DNA from 2 places in the Terasakiella sediminum genome. Region 1 is predicted to be linked to the other one. Evidence: predicted binding sites of a transcription regulator. Region 1 holds the regulator's gene; the other holds the start of a gene.

Region 1 (9,204 bases):
TGCTGTAGCAGCTTTCGCTTCTGTTGTAGCCGCTGGCGCTGCTGAAGCACGCGATCAAATTCGTATCGTTGGTTCTTCTACTGTATATCCTTTCGCAACTTCTGTTGCTGAAACTTTCGGTAAAAGCACCAGCTTCAAAACGCCTGTTATCGAATCTACTGGTTCTGGCGGCGGTTTTAAGCTGTTCTGTGCTGGTGTTGGTGAAGAACACCCAGATATCACAAATGCCTCTCGCGCTGTGAAAAAATCTGAAATCGAACGTTGTGCTAAAAACGGCGTAGACAAAATCACTGAAGTAAAAGTTGGTTACGACGGTATCGTTCTTGCAAACTCTAAAAAAGGCAAGCAACTGACTATCACTCGTAAGCAGATTTTCCTGGCTCTGGCTAAAGACGTGCCAAACGCTGAAGGCAAACTGGTTCCAAACCCTAACCAGAAATGGTCTGACATTGATCCTTCTCTGCCAGCAACTAAAATCGAAGTTCTCGGCCCACCACCAACCTCTGGTACACGTGATGCATTCGCTGAACTGGCTCTCGAAGGTGGTTGTAAGAAATTCCCAGCAATCAAAGCTCTGAAAAAGGGCGATGAGAAAATGGGCATCAAAAAAGACAAGAAACGCTACAAAGCGATCTGTCACTCTGTTCGTGAAGACGGCGCATACATCGACGCTGGTGAGAACGACAACCTGATCATCCAGAAACTGAACGCTAACCCTAACGCTTTCGGCGTGTTCGGTTTCTCCTTCCTAGACCAAAACTCTGACTCAGTTCAAGGTTCTGTAATCGACGGCAAACTGCCTGAGTTCGAACTGATCGCTGATGGTTCTTACCCTGTATCTCGTCCTCTGTTCTTCTACGTGAAGAACGCTCACATCGGTCAAGTACCAGGCATCCTGGAATACCTGGCTGAGTTCACAGCTGACAAAGCTTGGGGCGACGAAGGTTACCTGACAGACAAAGGTCTGATCCCAATGCCACAAGAAGAACGCGCTAAATACAAAGCGTCTGTAAAAGCACTGGGTGCTGGCAGCTAAGCCAATTGTTGAGGAAGCGGCGGTCTTCAAAAGCCGCCGCTTTTTCGCGTTTAAATCCTTTTTTTTAAGAAGTTGTGACAGCATACATGCAAACCACGATTTTTACATTTACCGTCCTGCTTTTAGCCCTGATCGGCTATTATATGGGACGTTCGCGCGCTGTAAGTACAGTGGGCGGAGATATTCGTAAATTACACTCTCTTCCACGCCACTATGGATATTTTGTTGCCATCTGGTGTGGCGTTCCAGCCTTGGTTCTTTGTATCCTTTGGCTGGCGTTTGAGCCACAAATTGTAAACTCACTTGTCCTAAGCGGCGTGCCGAATATTCCGGCTGACGCATCAAGTGCAAAGATCGCCCGTATCTTAAGCGATATTAAGTTCCTCGCCATCAATGGCACAGGCGCTGCTGCGAGTGATCCGGCGATGGTTGCTGCTGCTGAACATTATAATCATCTAAAAAATGTCGGAACGGCGTCTTTGGCTGTTGCGATCATCGCATTCTCCATTCTGGGGCTTGTTATTGGTAACCGTCGCGTTGGCCAAGACTTAAAAGCGCGTAACCAAGTGGAAAGCATGATCCGCTACGTGTTACTGGCGTGCTCAATCGTTGCTATTTTGACAACGATCGGCATTGTAGCTTCCTTGCTATTCGAAGCCATTCGGTTCTTCGGCAAAGTTCCTTTCACCGACTTCCTGTTCGGTCTGGAATGGAGCCCACAAATCGCGCTGCGTAAAGACCAGGTAGCAAGCCAAGGGTCCTTCGGTGCGGTGCCAATTTTTGCGGGTACCATGCTGATCTCTTTCATTGCCATGTGTGTGGCGGTGCCAATCGGTTTGCTGTCAGCCATTTACATGTCGGAATACGCAAGCCCGAAGGTTCGCGCGTTTGGTAAGCCAATGCTGGAAATTCTGGCGGGTATCCCAACCGTGGTATATGGCTTCTTCGCTGCATTGGTTGTGGCACCAACGATTCGAAATTTGGGGGATAGCTGGGGTCTGGAAGTTTCTTCTGAAAGTGCACTGGCAGCCGGTCTGGTTATGGGAATCATGATCATCCCATTCGTGTCTTCCCTTTCTGATGACGTTATCCGTGCGGTGCCACAGGCCCTGCGTGATGGATCATATGCCTTGGGTGGGACGAAATCTGAAACCGTGACACAGGTTATCCTGCCTGCCGCACTGCCCGGTATTGTCGGTGGTGTGATGCTGGCGATTTCGCGTGCCATCGGTGAAACCATGATTGTGGTGATGGCTGCAGGTTTGACCGCAAACCTGACCGCAAACCCATTGCAGGCTGTAACCACTGCGACTGTACAAATGGTAACCTTGTTGGTTGGTGACCAGGAATTTGACAGCCCCAAAACACTGGCGGCCTTCGCCCTTGGTCTGGTGCTGTTCTGCGTAACTTTGTGTTTAAACGTTGTCGCCCTGCGCGTCGTTGCAAAATACCGAGAAAAATATGACTGAGTTAAAAGAATCAATGAAAAAGGCGCATGCCCGTTTGAAAAAACGCCATGCTGCAGAAGCCCGCTTCAAAGCCCTTGGGATCGGTGCGCTTTGCTTCGCCTTCATGTGTGTGGTGATGCTTTTCTCAAGCATTATTTCCAACGGGTATACGGGTTTTCGTCAAACCTACGTTCAGATGGATTTCTATCTGGATGAGTCTGTCATCGACCCGGAAGGCAAGCGTGAAGAGACCGCTTTGCGTCATGCAAACTATTCTGCCATCGTAAAAGCGTCCCTTCGTGAAATGTTCCCGGATGTAAAGAAACGCCGTGACAAACGTACACTTTATGGTCTGGTGAGTTCCAGTGCTGGCTATGACCTGCGTGACCTGGTTGTTTCAAATCCGAGCCTGATCGGTACCAAACAGACCGTTTGGGTGATGACTTCTGATGAAGTGGATATGCTGGTCAAAGACGTATTTAAACGTGACGAAGATGAAAGCACACGTCCGATTTCCAATATGGAAATTGCCTGGGTTGAAAAGTTTGAAAACGAAAACCGTGTTGAAACACGCTTTAATACAAACTTCTTCACAGCAGGGGACTCACGGGAACCAGAACAAGCGGGTATTCGTGGTGCTCTGGTTGGTTCTGCCTTAACCATGCTGGTGACGCTGGTTCTGTCCTTCCCGGTTGGGGTGGCTGCGGCCATCTATCTGGAAGAGTTTGCACCAAAAAACAAATTTACCCATATCGTTGAAGTCAACATCAACAACTTGGCCGCTGTTCCATCGATTGTATTTGGTCTGTTGGGGCTGGCGATCTTCCTGAACTTGTTCGGGATGCCGCGATCAGCACCTGTTGCCGGGGGCTTTGTACTCGCCCTGATGACTTTGCCGACAATTATTATTGCATCACGCGCTGCCCTTAAATCCATCCCGCCTTCCATCATGGAAGCAGCGATCGGGGTAGGGGCATCAAAGATGCAGGCTGTATTCCACCACCAGCTGCCACTGGCACTGCCAGGCATCCTTACAGGTACCATCATTGGTATGGCGCAGGCCCTTGGTGAAACAGCACCCCTTCTTATGATTGGTATGGTGGCTTTTATCGCCGACGTACCAGGCACGCCGTTTGACCCTGCAACAGTGTTACCGGTTCAGGTTTATCTTTGGGCAGATAGCCCAGAACGTGCCTTTGTAGAAAAGACTTCTGCTGCTATTATGGTGTTGCTGGGCTTCCTCATCACTATGAACGCCTTGGCGGTCCTTCTGCGTAAAAAGTTAGAACGACGTTGGTAATAATGGAAACGAAAGCTATGAAACCAATGACTAAAGAGAATGCAATTGATATCGACAACACTGTTAATATCAATAACGAGATGACTAAGCCTGAAGTAACTTCCCTGGAAATTCCAGCAGACGAAGTCAAAATCAAAGCAGAAGACGTCCGCGTTAAATATGGTGAAAAAGAAGCTTTGTTCGGGATCAACCTTGATATTCCGAAAAGTAAAGTAACCTCCTTCATCGGCCCGTCTGGTTGTGGTAAGTCAACCTTCCTGCGTTGCCTGAACCGTATGAATGACACAATCGATGGCTGTTCTGTTTCTGGTCAAATTCACATGGACGGTGTTGATATCCTGTCCAAACAAGTTGACACAGTTTTGCTGCGCGCTCAGATCGGTATGGTTTTCCAAAAGCCAAACCCGTTCCCGAAATCCATTTATGACAACGTAGCTTACGGACCGCGTTTGCATGGGATCGGCAATTCTAAATCCGAAATGGATGAAATTGTTGAAACCAGCCTGGAAAAAGTTGGTCTTCTTAAAGAGGTCAAAGACCGCTTGCTGGAGCCTGGTACAGGCCTTTCCGGTGGTCAGCAACAGCGTCTGTGTATCGCACGCGCTATTGCCGTTGACCCGGAAGTTCTGCTGATGGATGAACCCTGTTCTGCCCTTGATCCGATTGCGACAGCAAAGATTGAGGAACTGATCGACGAACTGCGTGGGTCTTACACCATCGTCATCGTGACGCACTCCATGCAGCAAGCTGCCCGTGTTTCTCAACAAACTGCTTTCTTCCACCTGGGTAACCTCGTGGAATATGGCGAAACAGAACAAATCTTTACTTCACCACAGGATGAGCGCACCAAAGGCTACATCACTGGTCGTTTCGGATAAGGTTGATAAATGAATACCGTAGAACATACAGTTAAATCTTACGATTCTGAACTGACACACCTGGATAATGCAATTGCCCGTATGGGCGGTTTGTCTGAATCTCTACTTGGTCGTTCTTCAGAAGCACTGGTAAAACGCGATACAGCATTGGCGGCTGATGTCATCCACGATGACATTAAGGTCGATGAGCTGGAAATGGAAATTAATTCAGAAGTCACTCGTATCCTGGCCCTGCGCCAACCAGTGGCAGATGACCTTCGTGCTGTAATCGCTGCACTTAAGACATCATCTGATCTGGAACGTATTGGTGACTTGTCCAAAAATATCGCCAAACGCACCATCACGTTGTCAAACGCCACGCCAATCGGTGCGGTACATACGATTGCGCGTATGGCGTCCCTCGTTCAATCCATGATCCACAATGTGCTGGATGCTTACATTGAACGTGACGAACGCAAGGCCATGGATATCCGTCAGCAGGATGAAGTTGTTGATCAGCTGCACACCAGTCTGTTCCGTGAACTTCTGACATACATGATGGAAGACCCGCGTAACATCACCCCTTGTACACACCTTCTGTTCATCGCCAAAAACGTTGAACGTGCAGGTGATCACGCAACAAACATTGCTGAAAACGTGCACTTTCTTGTGACAGGTGAGCATCCGGAAGAAGAACGTCCAAAAGACGATGATGCCAGTTTTGAAGGCCTGGAGGGTTAAGAGCTATGAACCCTCTCGTACTGGTCGTTGAAGACGAACCACCCTTGGCTGAACTTGTTCGCTATAATCTCGAAAAAGAAAATTTCCGCGCCATGTGCGTTGGGGATGGCGAAGAAGCCATGCTGTTGGTGGAAGAAGAAGAACCTGATCTGGTTATTCTGGACTGGATGCTGCCGGGCTTAAGCGGTATCGAAGTTTGCCGTCGCCTGCGTGATCGCAAAACAACCAAGTCCCTGCCGATCATCATGCTGACAGCACGCGGTGAAGAAAGTGATCGCATCCGTGGTCTGGACAGTGGCGCTGATGATTATATCGTCAAGCCGTTCTCCCCCAATGAACTGGTGGCACGTGCAAAAGCGGTTCTGCGTCGTTCCAGCCCGGCTTTAAGTGAAGACAAGCTTACCTATGAAGATATTTCCATGGATTTGTCTGAACATAAAGTCCTGCGTGATGAAACACCGATCCATTTGGGCCCAACAGAATATCGCTTGCTGCGTGTTCTGATGGAACGTCCCGGTCGGGTATTCTCTCGCGAACAGCTGCTGGATAAGGTCTGGGGCCGCGACATTCATGTTGAGGTCCGCACCGTTGATGTTCACATCCGTCGCTTGCGCAAAGCCCTTGGCGTTGACGACAAACCGGATTTCATCCGTACGGTCCGTGCCGCTGGATATTCATTGGACTCCACTGTCTAATCCATGCATAGTCTGCGCATGATCAGCACAGGCAAAAAAATATGAACCCCCGTGATTTCCTGCAGGCGCTCTGTGTCGTGGTGATCTGGGGGTTTAATTTTGCGGCCATCAAATTGACGGTCACAGAAATTCCACCGCTTACTCTGACGGTTATCCGCTTTGGGGTAACAGCCTTAATCCTGCTGCCGTTTTTCCGGTTATCCCTAAGTCAGATTAAACAGGTCATTCCGGTCGCCCTTGTTTTAGGCGTGGGTCACTTTGGATTGTTCTTTGTCGGACTGCGTGGTGCAGATGCCGCAACCGTCGCCTTGCTGTTGCAGTTGGGGGTGCCCTTCAGCTCTATCCTTGCCGCCATTTTCTTTGCAGATAAGCTCGGTTTTAAACGCTCCGTCGGGATGGCCTTGGCCTTTGGTGGTGCAGGCTTTTTGGCAGGCGAACCCCAGGGTGGCACCATCATCGCGATCATCAGTGTAATCGTCTGTGCCTTCTGCTGGGCCTGGGCGAACATCTTGATTAAAAGGCTAAAAGATATTCCACCATTGGCTATTATGGGATGGATGGGGTTGCTGGCGATCCCTTTCATCGCAGCCATGTCTTATGCGTGGGAGACAGACCAGATTCAGGCTATCGAAAATGCTTCGCTGCGTGCATGGGTATTGCTAGGTTATACCATCCTTGGCTCATCGGTCTTTGCTTATCATCTTTGGTACAGCCTGATTGATCGCCTGGATGTAAACCAGATTGTTCCCTTTACCTTGCTTGCCCCCATGATTGGCGTAGGGGCAGGGGTATTGTTGCTGGGTGAACCCTTTACCATCTATAAAATTCTAGGGGCCCTGATGACAATTTCCGGTGTTGGCATTATTCTCTTTAGAGAGACTTTGAAAAAGAAACAAACAAAGGCAGGATAAACCGTTGGACGCCATACTGGATCACGAAAGTACCATCAGATTATCTGTTTTCGGCATACTCTTTGTCGTTATGGCCTTGCTGGAAACTTTCAAGCCACGGCGTAAACGCAATCATAAACGCGTAGAACGCTGGTTCTCAAACCTTGGCATTCTGGTCCTGGGCGCGATCTTTGCCCGTATTCTTTTGCCCTGGGTTCCGGTAAGTGTTGCTATTTATGCTCAGGCCAACGGCATAGGTCTATTGCAAGCTATCAATGTCCCGGACTTGCCTTTCATTCTGATAGGTGTTCTATTGCTGGACTTCATGATCTATGTGCAGCATGTGTTGATGCATAAGGTGCCAATCTTGTGGCGGCTGCATCGCTTGCATCATGCTGATCTGGATTATGACGTCACAACGGGCATTCGCTTTCACCCGATCGAGATTATTCTGTCCCTGCTTTATAAAATGGGGTTGATCCTGGTGTTGGGTGTTGATCCTATTTCAGTGGTATTGTTTGAGGTCATTCTGAACGGCATGGCCATGTTCAATCATGCAAATTTCAGATTGCCACTTGGCCTGGATCGTATTTTGCGTCTGGTCTTTGTGACACCGGATATGCACCGGGTTCACCATTCCAGCATTCAGCGTGAAACCGACAGCAATTATGGTTTTAACATCAGCCTGTGGGATCGAATTTGCCGTACCTATGTCGCCCAACCGGAAAAAGGTCATGACGATATGACCATCGGGCTGGACTATTTCCGTGACAATTCCCAACTGCGCCTTGACCAGATGTTGCTACAGCCATTTAAGCGGGCAGATAAATGATTTATCTCTTTACTGATTTTGGTGTTACTGGTCCTTACATGGGCCAAATGCGCGCTCATATTCAGGCCAACGCACCAGACGAGACCATTGTTGATCTAATGGTCGATGTCCCGGCGTTCAACATTACCACTGCTGCGGGATTATTGGCCGGTTTGGTCGAAAACATGCCTGCTGGCGGCGTTTATGTCTGCGTCGTAGACCCCGGTGTGGGTAGCAATCGAAAGCCGATTTGCATCCACACCCAAGGGCGTTGGTTTGTGGGGCCGGACAACGGCCTGTTTTCAACCCTAATGCAAGTGGACACCGCTGCGGTAGTTTACGAAATCACATGGCGACCCGAAAAGCTTTCACGCTCCTTCCATGGCCGTGATTTATTTGGCCCTGTCGCCGCCCGCATTGCACAAGGACACACTCAGGACATTCAGCCCATCGCGCGCACAGAATTAATTCTGCTCCCTTTAACCAAACAGAAACCCCATATCAGTTATATTGATGTTTATGGAAATTGTTGGACCACGTTGCGTAAAAATGATGTCACGACGGATCAAACATTTTCGTTAAATGGATTGATGGTTTCTTATGGGCGTGTGTTCGCTGACACAGCAGTGGGGGAAACCTTTTGGTACTATAACTCGTCAGGATTTGTTGAGTTTGCGATCAATCAAGGAAATTGCGCTGATCTTAATAAGGTCAAACTTGGCGATAAAGTCCTGATAAACCAAGGTATAGATGCACATAATTAAAAAACGGGCTTGTTAGGATGTGTTAAATCTGTACTAATAGAATATATACATAAGAATAATAAAGGCTGGTTTTTAAAACTTGGATTTAGAATGACTTTTGCTGTTAAATTTTGGGGCGTTCGCGGATCGATTGCCTGCCCATCCCCAGAGCATGTAGAATATGGCGGCAATACAAGCTGCATTGAAGTGATTGCGGGTACGCAACGCTTTATTCTTGATGCAGGTACGGGCATTCGCAATCTCGGTCAGGAACTCCTTAAAAACGGCCATAAACACTCTCACCTTTTACTGACCCATACCCATTGGGATCACATCAACGGTTTTCCATTTTTTACACCTGCCTATGTGCCGGGGAACAGTTTTCACGTGATGGCGGGGCATTTGATGGATATTGGTGGTATTCGCCAGGTTCTGGCCAGTCAGATGGCAAACCCAACCTTTCCGGTTCCTATGGAAGTCATGCAGGCAGATCTGACCTTTGAAGATTTCCGGGCAGGAGACAATTTCTCTGTGGAAGGCGTTAAAGTTAAAACGGCCCCCCTGCATCACCCCAATGGTGCGACGGGTTATCGCATTGAACATGAAGGCAAGGCTGTGTGTTATGTGACCGATACCGAACATGTTATTGGCAAGCCGGACCAGAATGTATTGGGCCTGATTGA
Region 2 (7,965 bases), on a different contig from region 1:
GCGCTTGTCAAAGCAATCGGAAAAATCATCGAGGAAATTCGAGCTGACATCATCAAAAAACAAACGATCACTGAAACTCTTGATGGGTTAACAGAATTTATAGAGGGCACATCAGGTATCGACAATCCCCTTGGTAATGACAACAGTCAGAACCAAGGCATTGCCGGATTTGCAGGCAACGACACCATTTATGGATATAGCGGAGATGATGTCATCTCTGGCGGAAATGGTGCAGATTCCATCTTGGGCGGAACAGGTAATGACATTATTCACGGGGATATCGTCGTTTCTTCTTATGACACGGTTGACTTAAGTGATGATTTTGCAGAACTTGAAACGCATTTTGGTGTCAGCCTTGGAGATGAATCCTCCGGCGGAAATGACCGAATTGAAGGTGGCTTGGGCAATGATATCATCGCAGGCGGCATGGGGGCCGATACCATATACGGCGATTCCTATGGCAATGACGCAACAGGTGGAAACGACACCTTGGATGGCGGTGTCGGCGCGGATTACATCTACGGCCAAGCTGGTGATGATTTAATTTATGGCGGCAATGGACTTGATCATATATACGGCGGCATTGGTAACGACACCATTAACAGCGGTTCAGACGCAGATATCGTTGATGCAGGAACGGGTAATGATACTGTAAGCGGCGGCACAGGTAATGACACGATTGATGGTGGCACGGGAGACGATATTATCAATGGTGAAGGCGGAAACGACTCCCTTGTCGGCGGTACAGGTAATGATACCATCACAGGCGGCAGCGGTGCTGACACGTTAAAAGGTGGTACAGGCGACGATAGTCTTGATGGTGGCGCAGGTAATGATACATTACATGATGAAGCTGGCGCAGACATTATTGCAGCAGGCGATGACAATGACACCGTTTATTCGCTGAACGACGCCTATTCCGACAGCTTTTCCGGTGGGTCACAAACTGAAGGGGACAATCTGGAAATCCTCTATCAAAACAATCTGACCCTGACAGCCGCAGGTGCAGGAACGATTAATTACACAGCTTCCGGCGCTGGAAATGACGTCTTTGACGGCTTTGAAAATATTATCATGGGTGAAGCAGACGACAATGTCATCATCACTGATTATTCGCATCTGTCGTCCATAGACAGCATCTCTGGCGGTACGGAAGGGGAAACGAATAGTGATTCCGATACAGTCACTTTCAATGACACAAGTATGACCAGCCTTGACTTAACAGCTGGAAACACCAAATTTCATGAATTTGAAGTTTTTAACATCTCAAATACCAGCGTAAATGTTAATATCTCTATTGACGATGAAGGTTTTGGCAATGTTTTGACAGGATCAAACCTGACCTTTAATGCTGATGCTGGTGATAAAGTAACCCTTGCGGCTGGTGATTTCAGCTATAGCACAACAGGCAGTGGATATCATGTCTTTACAAACAGCAGCAAAAGCCTGAATGTAAGCGACACAGCCGCCATTGCAATTTCAGGCAGCGGAACTTTCTCTGGTTTTACAGGATTAGGGACCTCGCTGATCGGCAGCACAGGGAATGACACCATCACAAACAGTACCGGTGTCGATGTTGTCACCGCTGATGGCGGAACAGATAAAGTCATCTATATTCAAGACAGTGATAATGACACCTTTGACGGTGGGTCAGGTACAGATACCCTAACCGTTTATGACGCAACCAACTCGACAACAGTCGATTTAACAGTAAGCGGTTCCAGTGGCAGCCTTACCTCTGGCGGCGGGACAGATACCTTCACAGGATTTGAAATTCTGGAGACAAGCTTCCAAGCCGATACAATCACACTTTCCAGTGCCTCTGACATTAATCAGATCAACACAGGTTTTGGCAATGATGTGATCACATCATCCACAGGTACAAACACAGTTGGAACCATTTCCGCTGGGGATGGCAATGATGACTTTACCGTGACATCTTCTTTCACAGGTGATTTTGACGGTGGTAATGGAAGTGATGATTTCATCATCAATGCAGCCGTCATTGGGACACTGATGGGTGGTGGCGGCATTGACATTTTCACACTTGGGGCAAGTGCATCCAAAGCGGATGGCGGATCAGGTAATGATACACTAACCATTGCTTCTTCCGTTAGTACAGGTTCCTATTCGGGTGGTGCTGACGATGATACTATCCGTATTCACAACGCAAGCCAGTTCAACAACCTGATCCTTGATGGTGGAACAGGGTCTGATACACTTGTTTTCGATAGCGATGTAACGATGACCGCACTAGCTGGTAATTTTAACACGACCAATATTGAGAAATTGGATTTCACCAATGCAGCTGCCAATTTCACATTTGGGGGCAGTGTTTTGGCAAACCTAACTGGTGATGCCTCAGGTGCAACGGCACTCTTTATTGATAGAGATGCGAATGATACCGTTAACTTGGACCCGGCCTTTACATTACAAGCAGATCAGGTAAGTGGTTATGAGACCTATACAGGTACAGAAAATAGCAACACGTTTACCATTCACCTTCAAAAAGTTGGTGGTTTGGACTAATCCTTAACCCCTGCCGTCCAAACTAACACCTGCCAAAAACTTTTTCGCTGACCCTGCTTTGAGAAATTCAATCGCGCAGCCCAATTCTTTATCCTTGCGGATGCCTATTTCCGGGCAGGCATCGATAGAGGTATTGCCCAGCACGCCTTCTTTATCATGCAGATTGTCTTTGGCGAGAATGCGTGCGCTCAAAACGTTAGGCAGGTCTGCTTCGCGCGAGGCGTTGAAGTTATGTTCAGCGTTATTTGCTTTACCGTCTTCTTCACCTTCCTTGGCCGTAACCTCTTCTTCCTTTTTCTCAGGCAGATCAAGGCGAATGTCCGGCGCGACACCAACTTGCTGAATGGTACGACCCGATGGCAGATAATAAAGCGATGTGGTCAGGCGCATGGCCCCTTCGCGCATCAACGGCATGATGGTCTGAACAGAACCTTTACCAAAAGTTCTGCGCCCCATCAGGATAGCACGATTATGATCCTGCAACGCGCCTGAAACAATCTCAGAAGCCGAGGCTGATCCACCATTGATTAGCACAACAACAGGCAAGCCTTCAGCCAGATCACCATCACTGGCGCCATAATTACGCACCTGATCTTCCCCGCGCCCGCGAATGGAAACAACATCCACATCGTTCAAGAAGATATCACTTAGCGCGACCGACTGCTGCAACAGACCACCCGGGTTATTACGCAGATCAAGGACAACGCCTTTCAGGCCATCGCCGATCTGGTCACGGGCATCGTCAAAGGCCTTACGCACGTCACTTTCCAGACGTTCTGAAAACGAACTGATGCGCAGATGCAGATAATCATCGTAAAGCGCATGACGCACGGCACGAACCTGAATGATATCGCGCACGATGGTCACATCAAACGGCTTTTCATTTTCCCGCTCCACCGTCACCGTAATGGGTGTACCCGGCTTGCCGCGCAACTGACGAACGATCTTCATCAGCGTCCAGTCTTTGATGGATACCCCTTCCACATGGGTGATATGGTCATTGGGTTTCAGACCAGCTTTATCGGCCGGTGTGCCTTCGATGGGAGAAACCACTTTCAGGAAATCATCGGTTTTCTGAACCTCAATACCCAGACCGCCAAATTCGCCTTGCGTATCCACCATCAGTTCCTGAAATTCTTCTGCGGTCATATAGCTGGAATGGGGGTCCAGCTTTTTGGTCATGGCATCCAGGGCCACTTCGACGACCTTGGCAGGATTTGCCTTGCCTTTTGGTGTGCCGTCTTCTTCTTCCAGCCACTTGGTATCACCTGCCACCAAACCGTCAATGGCATAGGTCAGCAAGTCTTTATCTGAAACTTCTTTCACATAGTGGCGACGCACCACCTTGAAACCGTCCACAAATTGCTTGAACTGGTCATCACGCGCATCTTCATTTTCAATGGATTTCTGGTCATAAACTTCACGAAAACGCGCCAGATCTTCCACCGCTTCTTTTGGCAAACCATGAGTTCCGGTCAGTGAAGACATCCAGCGCCCGACAGGCCCCTCATCAATTGCGCATCCACGCAAGAAGACACTGCCCACGGCAATGGTCAGGACAATCATCAAAACAGACGGAAGGCGGGGCCAGATTTTCATTGAAGGGCGGCTTTCATTAGTTGCTTTCTTTAAATATGGGGTAAAAACAACTTTTTCTCAATGGTTGAAAAATAAAGCAGGCTCCCGACATGCTCAGGAGCCTGCTTTTATCTTAAAAAAGCTTTGGTTTAGCCGTCAGCATTCATCTGCTTGATCAAAGCATCCAATGTTTCAACAGCCTTATCGTTTGGTACCTGACAGGTCCCGGCATTTTCATGCCCACCGCCATCATATTTCAGCATCAGTTCACCCACATTTGTGCCGGATCCTTTGTTCAGGATCGACTTACCACAGGCAAAGACCGTGTTTTGCTTTTTCAGGCCCCATAAAACGTGGATAGAAATGTTGGTATCTGGATAGAGCGCATAGATCATAAAGCGGTTGCCCGTATAAATGATCTCTTCTTCACGCAGGTCCAGAACCGCCACATTATCATGGATTTTGGTACATTTTTTCAGTTGATCGATGAACTTCGGCTCATGTTCCTTGTACATATCCACACGTTCTTTAACGTCTGGCAGTTCCAGGATTTCCTTGATCGACATGCTGGCACAGCTGTCAATCAGGTCCATCATCAACTGATAGTTTGAAATGCGGAATTCACGGAAACGGCCCAGACCTGTGCGTGCATCCATCAGGAAGTTCAGCAGCACCCAGTCTTCGGATTTCAGGATTTCTTCGCGGTTGAAACGGGCTGCATCGCCTTTATCCACCGCTTCCATCATCTCATCCCAGCTTGGCGGGAATTCACCGTGGCCACCGTAATATTTCCAGACCACGCGGGCTGCTGATGGGGCTTCCGGGTCAATCACATGGTTGGCCGGGTTATCTTCCACACGCAAGGTTTCACTAAGGTGGTGGTCAAAGGCAAGATGCACACCTTCAACATATGGCAGGTTTGTGGTGATATCACGATCCGAAATCGCAACCTTGCCATCCTGCATGTCTTTTGGGTGAACAAATGTAATATCGTCAATGAGGTCCATTTTTTTGAGCAGAACTGCACAAACCAAACCATCAAAATCGCTTCGTGTGACTAACCGAAACTTATCCCCCATTGCGTAAACTCCTTATTATGACTATCCGGGCTGGCGCCCAATCTTCGATTTATAAATACGTTAGCCCAAAACAAACATCATTTCAAAGCTTTCTCTTGGGCATGGACGAAAAAAGCTGCCGCTTTAAAAGGCGCCAAGCATCATTTTAATACTGGTGATTAAAAGAAAAACCGCAAAGCCTTTTTTCAAAAATTCTGGATTAACTGTGTGCGCAATCTTCGCCCCCAAAGGCGCACATAGCACGGTCAACGGCACGATCAAACAAAAGCCCAGCAGATTAACATAACCAAACGAGCCGGGCGGCAACCCTTCTGTCCCCCACCCGGCAACGATAAACCCGATAGCACCAGGAACAGCGATCACAAGGCCAATGCCAGATGCGCACGCCACCGCTTTTCGCATGGGAACATTATAGGCATTTAGAATAGGAACACTAATGCTCCCCCCACCAATCCCAATCATGACGGAAATACTACCGATAATAAAAGCATAAATAAACTCAAGTGGTTGACCCGGAAGTTTTTCTGCCAAATGGGCGTTTTTGGAACTCAGCAGCATTCGCAACGAAACGATGAAGGCAAGGATGGAAAACATCACGGTCAGCACCTGTCCTTTAAGCGCTGAAGCCAGAACAGTGCCTGCCACAACACCGATCACCACACCCGGTGTCCATTTGCGCAACAAAGGCCAGTCCACCCCACCCTTTTTATGATGCGAGCGAACAGAGGAAATAGAGGTTGCAATAATGGTCGCAAGCGATGTCCCAACGGCGACAAACATCGCCATATCCGCCGATGTGCCGAATTTCTGAAACAGAAAAAACAGCACAGGCACAATCACTATGCCGCCACCGACCCCCAACAATCCTGCCAGAATACCCGCGACGACACCTGTAACGGCCAAAGCGGCCCCGATCTGCATCATAAAAACGGGATCAGAAAATAACGCGTCCACGAACACTCACCTGAAAACTTAACCTTGCTAAGCTCTCTATCCCTAAACCGTGTGCAATGCAAGCCACCATTATCCTTTTGCTCCAAAGGTTTAATTTGATCACCCCTTATCATTGGGTTACACTTTTATGACAGAACAATAATAAAAGGTGGGAAAAGTCATGGCGACTGGTAACGAACTCGACATCTTCAACATCTCCGTAGGATTAGCAGGCGGTCTCGCCCTCTTCCTCTTTGGATTGGAACAACTCTCTGCCGGCCTTAAGGCCGTTGCCGGGGAAAAGATGAAAACAATTTTGGGCAAATTAACGTCCAACCGCTTCATCGGGATGTTCACCGGGGCCTTTGTTACCGCCGTTATTCAGTCCTCGTCTGTCACCACCGTTTTGGTCGTCGGTTTTATCAGCGCAGGCCTGATGAAGCTCAGCCAGTCCATCGGGATCATCATGGGGGCCAATGTCGGCACCACCATCACTGCCCAGATCATTGCCTTCAAAATCACCCATTTCGCCATGCTGATGGTCGCTGTTGGCTTTGCCATGCTGTTCTTTGGGCGCAATGACAAACTTAAGCAATATGGTAATATGCTGATGGGGCTGGGCATGGTCTTTTTGGGCATGAACCTGATGAGCGAGGCCATGCAACCGCTTCGCAGTTACGAGCCTTTCCTGGACCTGATGGTCTCCATGGAAAACCCAATCCTCGGCCTGTTGGTAGGCGCAGCTTTTACGGCGCTCGTACAGTCTTCTTCTGCGACCACAGGGATCGTTATCGCGCTTGCGACCCAAGGGCTTCTGTCGCTTCCAGGTGGCATTGCGCTTATCTTTGGGGCCAACGTGGGGACCTGCGTCACCGCCATGCTCGCAACCATAGGCAAGCCACGTGAAGCCTTCCGCGCTGCTGTGGTTCATGTGCTCTTTAACGTCGCAGGTGTGTTGCTCTGGATCGGATTTGTGGATCAACTGGCCGCTATCGTTCGCGATATCGGTGGGGATGAAAGCGGGACAGCGCGTGATATCGCCAATGCCCACACCATCTTCAACGTCGCCAACGCCTTTATCTTCATCTGGTTTGTCACCCCCTTTGCCGTGATCGTTGAAAAGCTTGTCCCGCTTAAGCCTGATTCGAATGAACTGTCTGTTAAACCGAAATATCTGGAAGAACCGCTGATTTCCACCCCCTCCATCGCGCTAAATGCTGTGCGGCTGGAATTGGGGCAGTTGGGTAAACATGTACAGAAGATGATGACTGCCATTCTCCCCGCCACTTTAACCGGAACACACACGCACCTGGATAAAGTGGCTGAAATGGACAACAATGTGGATCAGCTTCACATGACCATCATTAAGTATGTGCGCAAAATCGGTGCGCAGTCTCTAGGCGATGAAGATATGCGCGAGGTCGTGCGATTGATGTCTGCGGCAAACCATCTGGAAAACATTGGTGATTTGATCGAAACCGACATGGTTCAGATCGGTAAACGCCGCATCGCAGAAAAAGTCACTGTCAGCCCACAGACAACCCATTTGCTGAAATCCCTGCATGACAAAGTCGATCGCGCGCTGGAAACCGCGCTGGAGGCCCTGCATAACGAAGATGCAGAAGCAGCCCAGCGGGTCATCGACATGAAAGACGGCATTGCCAAAGAGTCCAAGGCCATTTCCGAACATGGGGCACAGCGTCTGATGACAGAAGGCACAAACCGCCATCACACCTATTCGCGCGAAATGGAAACGGTGGAACGTCTGCGCCGGATTTATTACTTCAGCAAGCGTATAGCCAAAGGCGTCGTGGCCAAAGCGGAATCGCTAGAAACAGAAAACTGG

What was found. The regulator PhoB, encoded in region 1, activates phosphate uptake and scavenging genes when phosphate is short. The targets are predictions, from matches to a motif close to TNTCATAAAACTGTCA.
Region 2: the regulator PhoB is predicted to act here: its motif matches at 6,258-6,273, upstream of RYZ26_RS07140 (Na/Pi cotransporter family protein).

The regions. Positions count from the first base shown of each region.
Region 1 covers NZ_JAWLVJ010000004.1:53,952-63,155, forward strand. The annotation lists gene RYZ26_RS03910 (PstS family phosphate ABC transporter substrate-binding protein) at 1-1,036, shown strand, start outside; gene pstC (phosphate ABC transporter permease subunit PstC) at 1,123-2,505, shown strand; gene pstA (phosphate ABC transporter permease PstA) at 2,498-3,784, shown strand; gene pstB (phosphate ABC transporter ATP-binding protein PstB) at 3,865-4,662, shown strand; gene phoU (phosphate signaling complex protein PhoU) at 4,672-5,382, shown strand; gene phoB (phosphate regulon transcriptional regulator PhoB) at 5,388-6,077, shown strand; gene RYZ26_RS03940 (DMT family transporter) at 6,119-6,988, shown strand; gene RYZ26_RS03945 (sterol desaturase family protein) at 6,993-7,799, shown strand; gene RYZ26_RS03950 (SAM hydrolase/SAM-dependent halogenase family protein) at 7,796-8,542, shown strand; gene RYZ26_RS03955 (MBL fold metallo-hydrolase) at 8,633-9,204, shown strand, end outside.
Region 2 covers NZ_JAWLVJ010000007.1:85,277-93,241, reverse strand. The annotation lists gene RYZ26_RS07160 (FecR domain-containing protein) at 1-2,529, shown strand, start outside; gene RYZ26_RS07155 (S41 family peptidase) at 2,533-4,128, opposite strand; gene RYZ26_RS07150 (exopolyphosphatase) at 4,257-5,186, opposite strand; gene RYZ26_RS07145 (sulfite exporter TauE/SafE family protein) at 5,310-6,140, opposite strand; gene RYZ26_RS07140 (Na/Pi cotransporter family protein) at 6,301-7,965, shown strand, end outside.